Hyalangium gracile: one gene and its partner. The protein of the gene in region 1 interacts with the protein of each later gene in a pairwise test. Links are inferred from orthologs where the notes say so. Each region holds a gene or a part of one and is shown on either strand. Other genes may lie near its edges.

The links. Proteins that work in one complex are often made in the same cells at the same time.
Region 2: the proteins of KY572_RS45675 (region 1) and KY572_RS22740 interact in binary tests that used the Escherichia coli proteins (3 or more experiments, as listed by UniProt). The link is inferred for Hyalangium gracile from one-to-one orthologs.

What each region holds. Positions count from the first base shown.
Region 1 is NZ_JAHXBG010000045.1:39,831-43,722, reverse strand. What follows is about bases 1-3,000. They hold KY572_RS45675 (assimilatory sulfite reductase (NADPH) flavoprotein subunit), read right to left. Parts: upstream 2,428-3,000; coding sequence 574-2,427; downstream 1-573. Other genes in these bases: KY572_RS45670 (GTP-binding protein), read right to left, coding at 2,424-3,000; cysI (assimilatory sulfite reductase (NADPH) hemoprotein subunit), read right to left, coding at 1-561. In the rest of the region: more of KY572_RS45670, read right to left, coding at 3,001-3,892. UniProt on the Escherichia coli protein: Component of the sulfite reductase complex that catalyzes the 6-electron reduction of sulfite to sulfide. This is one of several activities required for the biosynthesis of L-cysteine from sulfate.
Region 2 is NZ_JAHXBG010000011.1:5,152-12,440, forward strand. What follows is about bases 1,637-4,629. They hold KY572_RS22740 (MOSC domain-containing protein), read right to left. Parts: upstream 3,537-4,629; coding sequence 2,736-3,536; downstream 1,637-2,735. Other genes in these bases: KY572_RS22730 (DUF2891 domain-containing protein), read right to left, coding at 1,637-2,086; KY572_RS22735 (hypothetical protein), read left to right, coding at 2,175-2,726; KY572_RS22745 (hybrid sensor histidine kinase/response regulator), read right to left, coding at 3,576-4,629. Outside these bases: solA (N-methyl-L-tryptophan oxidase), read left to right, coding at 1-985; more of KY572_RS22730, read right to left, coding at 995-1,636; more of KY572_RS22745, read right to left, coding at 4,630-4,892; KY572_RS22750 (ATP-binding protein), read right to left, coding at 4,889-6,712; KY572_RS22755 (sensor histidine kinase), read right to left, coding at 6,931-7,289.

The DNA of each region.
Region 1 (3,892 bases):
GTCCAGCCAGATCTCGTAGTAGGCCTGCGTCTTCGGCAGCAGGTGCTCGGACAGGCGCACCGCCCAGCGGTACACCTCCTCGTGCACGCGCGAGTCCACCGGGTTCGGGTTGCACACCACGTTGCGGTTGACGTCTCCGCAGGCGGCCAGCGTGTCCATCAGCGCCGCGTTCATTCCCGCGATGGTGGGCTTGAGGTCCGTCTTGATGACGCCATGGAGTTGGAAGGCCTGGCGCGTGGTGATGCGCAGCGTGCCGTTCGCATACCGCTTCGAGAGCGCGTCCAGCGCGAGCCACTGGGCCGGCGTGCAGACGCCTCCAGGCAGGCGGGTGCGGATCATGAAGTCGTAGGCCGGCTCGAGCTTCTGCTGCCGGCGCTCCTCGCGCAGATCCCGATCATCCTGCTGGTAGCTGCCGTGGAACTTGATGAGCTGGGTGTCGGGCGCGGCCAGTCCGCCGCTCACCGGGTCGGCCAGGCTCTCGGCGAGCGTCCCGCGCAGGAAGTTGCTCTTCGCCTTGATGTGCTCGGTCTCGGAGAGCGCCGGGGGCTTGTTCGTGCTCATGTCTCTGCTCGCTCAGTAGATGTCGCGCTGGTACCGCTGCTCGTCTCGCAGGGTGTCGAGCCAGGCCGCCGCGTCCTCGCGGCTCCGGCCCCCTTGGGTGGAGATGATGTCCAGGAGCGCCGCGTGGACGTCTGGCGCCATCCGCTGGGCCTCGCCGCACACGTAGAGGTGGGCGCCGCCCTCCAGCCACGCGTAGACGTCCTTGCCCGCCTCGCGCAGGCGCTGCTGCACGTAGATCTTCTCCGCCTGGTCGCGGGAGAAGGCCAGCGAGATGCGGTGCAGTTCGCCCTTCTTCAAGGCCTCCTGCCACTCCGTCTGGTAGAGGAACTGCGAGCGGAAGTGCTGCTCGCCGAAGAAGAGCCAGTTGCGGCCGCGTCCGCCCACCTCGGCGCGCTCCTGCACGAAGGCGCGGAAGGGCGCCACGCCGGTCCCCGGGCCGATCATGATGATGTCCCGGTCCGGATCCGCGGGCAGGCGGAACCGATCGTTGGACTCGATGAAGACGGGCACCCGGTCCTGTCCGTCCGCCCGGGTGGCCAGGAAGGTCGACGCCGCTCCGCGGTGCCGCGTCCCGAAGGCCTCGTAGTCCACCACCGCCACGGTGAGGTGCGCCTCCGCGCCGACCCGCTTCTGGCTGGACGCGATCGAGTACATCCGGGGCGTCAGCCGCCGCAGCGTGCGGACCAGCTCCTCCGCCGTCCACGGCGCCGTCCAGGAGCGGAGCAGATCGATGACCTGGTGGCTCTTGAGGAGCGCGCGGAACGTCTCGGCGCCCTCCGGAGTCAGCATGCGCTGGAGCTCCGTGCTGCCAGCGAGCGCGGCATGTCGCTCCAGGAACGGGCGGCTCAGCCGGGTGAGCTCCAGCTCCTGCTCCAGCCACTGCTGCAGGGGCTGGGTGCGCCCATCACGGGAGACCTCCGCGCCGCCGTCGAGCGAGAGCACCGACAGGAACTCGCCGACCAGCTCGGGCGGGTTGCGAGGCCACACGCCCAGCGAGTCTCCGGGCTCGTAGCTCAGCCCTGAGTCGCCCAGCGACACCTCCAGGTGCCGCACGTCCTTGAGGGCACCACGGCCGGTGATGCGCTGGTTGGCGAGGAGCTCCGCCGAGTACGGAGCGTCACGCCCGAACCGGGGCGCCGGAGCGGGCGCGGGGCCGCGCAGCGGGGTGACCACGGCGGTGGTCCGGGCCTCGAGTGTCTCGCTCGCGCGGCCCACGGCCTGGTCGAGCCAGCCCTTCGCCACGGGCTCGAAGTCCACGTCGCAGTCGGCGCGATCCAGCAGGCGGGTGGCCCCGAGCTCCGCGAGACGCGCATCGAGCTTGCGGCTGATCTCGCAGTACTTGGGGTAGCTCGTGTCCCCAAGCCCCAGCACCGAGAAGCGGAGCTGCTCGAGCTTCGGGGCCCGCTTGCCGAGGATGAACTCGACGAAGCCGCGCGCGTCGTCCGGCGGATCTCCGTCTCCCTGGGTGCTGATGACGACGTAGAGCAGGCGCTCCTTCTGCAGCTCCCGGACCGGGTACTCCCCCGCCCGGTAGAAGCGCACCGAGAGGCCCGCGGCTTCCGCCTGGTGCTTGAGGCGCTCGGCCAGCAGCTTGCTGTTCCCCGTCTGGGTTCCATAGACGATGGTCAGCCACTGCTCGGGGGCGGCCTGGGGCACGGGGGCCGCCGTGAGCTCCTGAGGGCCACGCTGCGCGGCCAGCCCCGCGAGATAGCCGCTCAGCCAGTTCAGCGTCTCGGGCGCGAGCCCCTCCACCACCCGCTGGAGGAGCGCGCTCCGCTCCTCACCCAGCAGCGCGGTCACGAACGGCGTGACGGAGGGCGCCTGCCCGGAGGGTCGCGCCGGCCCCTTGGCGGGAAGCGAGCTCATGAGTCCTTCTCCTGCGCGGCCTGGACCTGACGCACCCAGCCGTCGAGCTCGGCCGAGGGCTCCAGCTCCACGCCGCCAAGCCCGGCATCCCGGAGCTGATCTCTCAGCGCGCGCCGGGCCTGCGGCGCCACGGTGTGGAGCAGGGCGATGAGTCCCGTCTCCGCCAGCGTCAGCGCCACCTCCGTGTCACCTCGGACGACCGTGACGTGCCGGCCCTGGTCGAACAGGCGACGCTCCAGCTGGAACGCCCGCTCCTCGGCCTCCGGCGCCTCCGGCAGGAGGACGACTCCACCGCGCTGGCCCAGCCGCTCGCGGCGCTCCCGGGCGGTGACGAGCGAGCCCGTCGGGGCGCCACTCTCCGACTCCGCGGCGCCGAGGATCATCCCCGCCGCCACGGTGTCGTGGGTGAGCGCGTCGATGACGATGAACGCCCCGGTGGTCCGGTTGTCCTGGTAGGGGTCGCACAGCAGGGGGCGCTTGCAGACGAGCCGCACCTTGCCGATGTCATTGAGCGACAGCGTCTCGGCGGGAACCTCGGTGAGGTTCTCGAGGTCCTTGCGCCAGAGGATCTTCTCCAGCGTCGCCGGGACGGTGCGCGAGGTGTGCTTCACCAGGTAGCGGCGAGCGCCATCCAGGGGCTGCTCGCCGAACCACACCAGCATCGCGTCGAGGCGCTGGAGCGCCCTGGGCGGCTGGGCGATGTGGGCAATCACGTCCCCGCGGCTGACGTCGACCTCGTCGGCCAGGCGCAGCGTCACGGAGAAGGGCGCGCTGCCCTCCTGGAGCGAGCCCTCGAAGGTGTCGATGGCCGCCACCCGGGTCCTCCGCTGCGAGGGTAGCACCATCACCTCATCCCCCACGCGCACGGTGCCCGAGGCGATCTGCCCGGCGAACCCGCGGTAGTCCAGGTGCGGGCGCAGCACGTACTGGACGGGGAAGCGGAACGGGGCCTCGTCCTGCCGGCGCTGGTGGGGCAGGGACTCCAGCCAGCCCAGCAGCGTGCCGCCCTCATGCCAGGGCGTACGGGCGCTCGCGCGGGTGATGTTGTCCCCCTTGCTCGCGCTGACGGGGAACAGGCGCACCTGCGTGAACCCCAGCGTCCGGGCGAACTCGGCCAGCTCCGCGCCGATTCGCTCGAAGATGACCCGGTCGAAGTCCACCAGGTCCATCTTGTTCACCGCGACGGCCAGGTACGGGATGCCCAGCAGCGAGGCGATGTACGCATGCCGCCGCGTCTGCGGCAGCACGCCCAGCCGCGCGTCCACCAGGATGACCGCCGCGTCCGCCGTGGAGGCGCCCGTGGCCATGTTGCGCGTGTACTGGATGTGTCCCGGCGTGTCCGCGACGATGACCTTGCGGCGCGGCGTGGAGAAGTACCGGTACGCCACGTCGATGGTGATGCCCTGCTCGCGCTCGGCGCGCAGGCCGTCGGTGAAGAGCGAGAAGTCGATCTCCTCCTCGCGTG
Region 2 (7,289 bases), on another replicon or contig:
CACGGATGGCTTCTACACGGCGCTCATGGGGCAGGCGTATCCGCTCTGGGACGAGCTGGAGCGCGAGGCGGGCGAGTCGCTGTTCGCTCGGACCGGGGGACTGTTCTTCGGCCCCGCCGAGCATCCGGAGCTGGTCGCCATCCGCCGCGCGCTGAAGGACAACGGCGTGCCGTTCGAGGAGCTGGAGCCCGCCGCGTGCGCGCGCAGGTTCCCGCGGCTCCGGCTGCTGCCGGGAGAGGCGGGCGTCCTCGAGCGGGAGGCGGGCTTCCTCCGCGCCTCCGCGTGCGTCCGCGCCAACGTGCGGCTGGCGGAGGCGCACGGGGCCCGGCTGCGCCCGAACACCACCGTGGAGGCCATCGAGCCGCGCTCGGGAGGCATCCGGCTGGCGCTGGCCGGGGGAGAGTCCCTCGAGCTCGAGCGGCTGGTCGTCACCGCGGGCCCGTGGACGGCGCGCCTGCTGTCCCGCTTCGTCACCCTGCCGTTCACGGTCACCCGGCAGACGTACTGCCACTTCGAGCCGGAGGCGCCGGTGGCGGACTTCGGCGCGGAGCGCTTCCCGGTGTGGATCGACTTCGCGACGAACTTCTACGGCTTCCCGTACGACGGGCAGACGCCGGGTGTGAAGGTGGCGTGGCACGAGACGGGCACGCCCACGGAGCCGGAGCGGGCGGACCGAGCGCTCCACGAGTCCGACCGCGAGCCCCTGCGCCGCTACAGCGCCGAGCACCTGCCGGGGCTCTCACCGCGCGTTGTCTTCGAGAAGGTCTGCCTCTACACGATGACGCCGGACAAGGACTTCGTGGTGGACCACCTGCCGGGCGAGCCTCGCGTCACCCTGGTGGGCGGGCTGAGCGGGCACGGGTTCAAGTTCACCGTGCTGCTCGGGCGCATCGCGGCCTGGATGGCGACGGGCCAGCAGGTGCCCTGGGAGCTCTCCCGGTTCTCGCTGGCGCGCTTGCCGGGCGCGTCGTCGCGTCCCGCCTGAGCGCGGGGCTCACGGCTTGCGAGGCAGGCCTCGGCCGGTGACGAGGTATACGGCGAAGCTGCCGAGCCAGTGGCCTCCCTCGTAGTGCGCGCCGGTGACGGAGCGCAGGCCGGCCTCCCGGTGGCGCTTCGCCGCGGCGCGCAGCGAGCCCAGCCGCTTGTCGGAGGCGGGGAGCGCGGAGGCGATCCCCTCCAGCATCCACGCCCGGCTGAGGTTCAGGCCGTCCAGGTGCGCCAGCTTCGGATCGCCAGGGTCGGACACCACCGCCGGCTCCAGCCACGTGGCCGAGCCGTTCGTGGGCAGCTCCGGCAGGAAGCCACGCAGCCACGTGACGAAGCGGGCCGGAGGCAGGACGCGCCGCATCAGGTCCGCCTCGGCGATGCACGGCGAGAGGAAGTCGTGCCCGGAGGGCTCGTACGCCAGCGGGCCGCGCTGATCCTTCCCGTAGAACGCCTCCACGCGCTCCACGAGGAGCTGCTCCATGGCGCGGTCCCCGGCCAGCCGCGCCCAGTCCAGGACGAGGCCGAAGGCGAAGGCCGTCTGGTCATGCTCGCCCACGCGGATGGGGCGCGTGAGCTTGGGCACCCACTCGCGGATGCGCTGGGCCGAGGCCTGCTCGAGCGGCTTCAGCGTGGCGGCCCACTCCCGGGCCTGGGGATCGTCCCACTCGCGCAGCTCGGCCGCCAGCTGGAGCAGCCAGGCCAGCCCATAGGGCCGCTCGAAGGAGACCCGTCCGGTCCCGCCCAGGTAGGCCACCTCGGCGGTGATGTTCGCGGGCGTCAGGCTCCGGGCGAGCGCCGCGCGGGCGCGGGGGGCGAAGGCCGCCTCCGGGAACGTCCTGGCCAATCGGGCAAGCAGCCAGTGGCCGTGGACGGCGGAGTGCCAGTCGTAGCACCCGTAGAAGGCGGGGGTGAGCTCGCGAGGGGGGCGCGCGTCCGCATCGCTGCTCAGGACGTGGGCGATCTTGTTGGGGTATTCCTGGTGGACACAGGTGAGGGCCAGCTCGGCGAAGCGCGTCGCGGCCTCGGCGGTGAAGTCCGTGGGCGGCGGGGGGCTGGAGGTGATCATGGTGGCAAGGCCCATCAGCAGGGGCAGGTTCATGGCGGGAGCCTAACGCAGCGGGCCACGCCGAACAGGTGCCAGATCTCTGCTAGAACGAAGGTGTGGGGACTGTCCGTGGAGGCCTCGGATGGAAGTGAAAGGTGTCGCGTTCCTGGCTCGGCAGCAGATGATCGTACAGGAGCACGGAGAGGCGGCCTGGCAGGCGTTCTTCTCGGAGTACGCGGCGCGCGAGCCGCTCTTCGCCCAGCCGGTGATGCCCGTCACGCGCATGCCGGTGGAGGCCTTCCTGCGCTTCAACGAGGCGCTGGTGGATCGCTTCTACAACAGCGACCCGAAGATCTACTGGCAGTTCGGCGTGAAGTCGGCCGAGTACGCGCTGGGCCGGGGGCAGCTCAAGTCGATGTTCGCCCTGGGGGACCTCAAGCGCTTCCTCCTCTTCACGCCCGGCATCTGGAAGGGCTACTTCACCGCGGGCGAGCTGCTGGTGAAGCCCGAGGCCGAGTACACGGAGCTGCGCATCGCCAACGTGCCTCGGCCCCACATCTACTTCGAGCTGTCGGTGATGGGCTTCGCCGCGGGCGGGCTCAAGATGCTGGGCGCGACGAACCTCCAGCACGAGGTGGTGAAGGGCTTCACCCGGGGCCACCCCGAGGTCGTCTACCGCTTCAAGTACGGCTGAGCGGGCGCTTCAGCCCAGCAGCTCGACGGGCGCTCCGACCTGGAGCGTCCCCGGGCGGCGCACCAGCACGTTCTGGCCGAACATCACCTGGCCGTCCTGGCGGCGGAAGGTGGCGAGCGTGCGCAGCGGCTCCCCGTCCCGAGCCTTCTCGCCCGTGAGCGGATCCACGGTGGTGAAGACGCACCGGCCGCAGGGCTTGACCACCTCCAGCTCCACGTCGCCGATGCGCAGCCGCTTCCAGCCGTCCTCCGCGAAGGGCTCGCAGCCCTCCACCACGAGGTTGGGCCGGAAGTTCTCCACGGTGACGGGGCGGGGCATGCGCCGGTTCAGCTCCTCCACGGAGGCTCGCGACAGGAGCAGCAGCGGGAAGGCGTCCGGAAAGCCCACGTGATCCTCGGGCCGGGCGTAGCGGGGATCCACCGGGCGCTCCGTCCGGGCGTCCACGCGCACGAGGACGATGGGCTGGCCGAGGTACTGGCTGAACCAGCGCTCCGCGTCCTTGCCGGCGCGAGCCGCCGAGCAGCGATCGTTCCAGATGGTGACGTCCAGGCGCTCGGCCCCCGCGGGCGGCGCGGGCACGTGCAGCTCGGGCTGCTCCGGGGCGGACAGGCGCAGGCCTCCCTCGGTGGGGACGGCGCTCACGCGCACCAGGGAAGGGAACTCGCGCCCGGTGATGAAGGAGCCATCGGGGCGCACCAGCATCCAGCGGCGATCATGCTCCAGCCCCATCGGCTCCGCCGTGGCCCGCGTCAGCGACAGGCCCCGCGTGGACTTGATGGGGTGGATGAAGAGCTGGGCCAGCACGGGCATGGGGCGCTCCAGGAGTGAGGCGGAGGCGTGCGTCGGACCTCAGGTGGCCCGCGGCAGCTTGATGCGGAAGGTGGTGCCCTTGTTGGGCGTGCTCTCCACGGAGATGTCGCCGCCGAACCCGGTGACGATGCCGTGGCAGATGGACAGCCCCAGCCCCGAGCCGCCCGGCTTCGTCGTGTAGAAGGGCTCGAAGATGTGGCCCAGGTGCTCGGCCTCGATGCCGCTGCCGTTGTCCTGGATCTCCACCACCACCTCGGAGCCCTGCGGGCGCGTGCCGATGCGGATCCGGGGCTCGGGGTGGCTCTCCGGGAAGGCCTGGGCGGCGTTGGACAGCAGGTTGAGGAAGACCTGAGTCAGCCCCTCCTCGCTGGCCAGCGCCAGGGGGACCTCTTGCAACTCCACCACCCGCTGCACGCGCGAGCCCGCGGGCAGCTCGGCCCGGGCGAGGGACTGCTCCACCGCCTTGCGCACGTCCACCGGCACTCCCGGCTGGGGGCTCACGCGGGCGAACAGCTTCACGTCCTGGACGATGCGCTTGAGGCGATCCGTGCCGTGGATGGCGTCCCGGCACGCGTCCAGCAGCTCCGCCGGATCCTCCAGGGGCGCGCCCGCGGTCCGCTTCTCCAGCGCCAGCCGCAGGTGGTTCAGGTTGGTGCTCACGAAGCCCAGCGGGCTGCTGATCTCGTTGGCCATGCCCGAGGCCAGCCGGCCCATGGCCTCCAGCCGCTGGGACTGCGCCAGCTGCGCCTCCAGCCGCGCGCGATCCTCCATCTCCTGGCGCAGCCGCACGTTGGCGGCCTGGAGCTCCGCGGTGCGCGCGGCGACGGCCTTCTCCAACTCCTCCTCGCGGCGGCGGCTCTGCCGGGACAGGTCCCACTTCTGCGCCAGCGCGTGCGCCATCTGGCGCACCTCGATGTTGTCGAAGGGCTTGCGCAGGATGAGCAGCCGCTGGTTGATGCCCAGCCGCTGCGCCACCTCCTCCCACGAGTAGTCCGCGTAGGCCGAGCACAGCACCACCTGCAGATCCTCGTCGGCCTTCCACAAGAGCGCGGTGGTCTCCACGCCGTCGATGCCCGGCGGCATGCGGATGTCCACGAAGGCCAGGGCATAGGGGCGGCCCTCGGCGGCGGCCTCCCGGACGCGCTGCACGCCCTCCTCGCCCTGCGAGGCGGAGTCCACCTCGAAGGAGTAGGCGCCGCCGGTGCGCGCCTGCGGCGAGCCGAAGAGGGCCGTCTCCAGGGCATCCAGCGAGGTGCTGCTCTCGGAGGCCGCCAGGATCTTCTGGAAGTCCTGATGGATGGAGGGGTTGTCGTCGATGATCAGGATGCGACGGCGGGGAGAGGCGGGCATGCTCATGCTCGGGCCTGCTCGGGGTTGAGAGGGAGGTCGATGATGAAGGTGGCACCGTGGCCGCGGCCAGGGCTGGTGCAGGTGAGGCTGCCCTTCATCTCGATGGCGGCCAGCGCGCTGGCGTGGAGCCCGAAGCCATGGCCTCGCTTCTTCGTCGTGAAGCCCTGGCTGAAGATGCGCGGCAGGTTCTCCGGGGAGATGCCGATGCCATTGTCGGACACCTCGAGCCGCAGCCGATCCTCGGGCTGACGGGTGATGCGCAGGGTGAGCTGCTTGTTGGGCTGCTGGCTCTCGAGCAGCGCGTGGCGCGCGTTGCTCAGCAGGTTGACGAGGATCTGCAGCAGCTTGTGCCGGTCCACCATCAGGTCCGGCACCGACGCGTACTCGCGGCGGACCTGGATCTCCAGCTGCTCGAACGAGGTGGCGTGAAGACGCAGTGCGTCATCGAGGAGCTCCGGCAGGGCCACCCGCTCCGTCACGCCCACGAAGCGGGCGTGCTCCTGCTGCATGCTGACCACGGACTTGATGTGGTCCACGTTCTTGGTGAGCGACTGCATCTCCGCCAACATCGTTGCCTGTTCCTCCGCGACCTGCCGCGAGACGGACAGGAGATACTCTGGCAGCAGCCGACCCCTCTCGTCACGCGTGAGGAACGTTCCCAGGTCCGGGGCGTGCTGGTTCATCAGCTCGGTGGCGCGGACCATGCCCTGCACCCGGGAGCCGCGCAGCCGCTCGGCCACGAGGGTGGCCGAGACGTTGACGCTGTTGAGGGTGTTGCCCACGTTGTGGAGCACCCCCGTGGCGATCTCCGCCATGCCGGCCTTGCGCGACGTCTCCAGCAGGGTGCGGTGCAGCTCTCCCAGCCGGGCCTCGGCCTGCCGCCGGGCCGTCACGTCCCGGCCGAAGAGCGTCACCCCCGTCACCTGCCCCTGGGCGTCCGTCATGGGGGTGAGGGACATCTCCAGCGCGGCGGTGGTGTCTCCCACCGGGTAGACGAGCTCCACCCGGACGCGCTCGCCCTGGAGCGCCCGGGCGAAGTTGTCGGGGAACTCCGGGTGCCGCTCGGCGAAGCGCTCCAGGGCCAGCGGCTCGCCCACCCGAGACTCCTGTCCGAAGATGCGGGAGTACCACCGGCGGTGCGCCGAGTTGGCCGTCAGCAGGCGCCCCTGGGGGTCCAGGGAGCACACGATGTCATCGGTGCTCTCCACCAGGTTCGTCAGCTTGCGCTCGTTGTCACCCAGGATCCGCAGCGTCCGCTCGAGCTCCGCCTGGGCATTGTCTCGCGCCCGGCTGTGCATGTAGCTCAGCCCCCAGACGCACACGATGCAGACGGCGGCGAAGACGTTGCCCGAGAGCGACAGCCCGCTGCCGCCGTTGGCGCTCCACAGGGTGAACTGGCCCTGGGAGAGCGGCAGGAGGACGATGGCATACAGGGCCATGAGCACGGCGAAGACCAGGCCTCCGCGCGAGCCCAGCACGAAGAAGGACAGCAGCGGAATGAGCGTGCTGGCCACATGGGTGGCCGCCATGGCGTTGTTCAGGTACAGGCTCGAGCCGATGTAGGCGCCCGCCAGCGTCGAGCACAGCAGCAGGCCAGGGCCGAAGGGGGAGGAGCTCCGACGCAGGAGCACCAGCGTGAGCGTGTAGGCCACCACGCAGAAGATCGCCACCCCGAGCAGGAACCCCTTCCTCGGCAGCGACAGCACCGAGATCAGGAAGAAGAGGGCCATTGCCAGCTGGGACACCGTGGCGGCGACGACAATCCGGTAGCGGGTGAGCTCGTCCGGGCGGCCCTGGCGTTGGGCCTCGTTCAGGAAGAAATCCAATACCTTCCGGATCCAGAACGAGGCCCCCTGGCGTGGGACCTGGGGCCTCGCCGCCGAAGACTCGGATTCTGCAATTCCGGAAGAGCTGGCATTCATTGACAAGGCCTGCACAGCATAGATGGCCTTGGCCCTACTGTGTCGCCAGGGAACCGGGTAGCCCACCTTCGTACAGTGTGCGCTGTCAAACATTGTAGGGCCATGTAGGCCCTGGGCTGGGGCTATGAAAGCGCCTTGGCGGCGGGCAGGAGGATGCGGGCGGTGGTGCCCACACCGGGCTGGCTCTCGAGGGCGAGCGTGCCGCCGTGCGCGACGATGATGCGGCGGGCCAGGGCGAGCCCCAGCCCCACGCCGCCGGTGGTGCGGGCCCGGCTCTTGTCGCTGCGGAAGAAGGGCGTGAAGAGGTGGGGCAGCTCGCTCGCGTCGATGCCGATGCCCTGGTCGGCGATCTCGATGGTGAGCCCCGTCTCCTTGGGCCGTGCGCGCACCCGCACCGTGGTGCCGGGCTCGGAGTACTTGCCGGCATTGTCCAGCAGGTTGTCGAGCGCGCGGCGCAGCAGCACCGGGTCCGCGTCCAGCA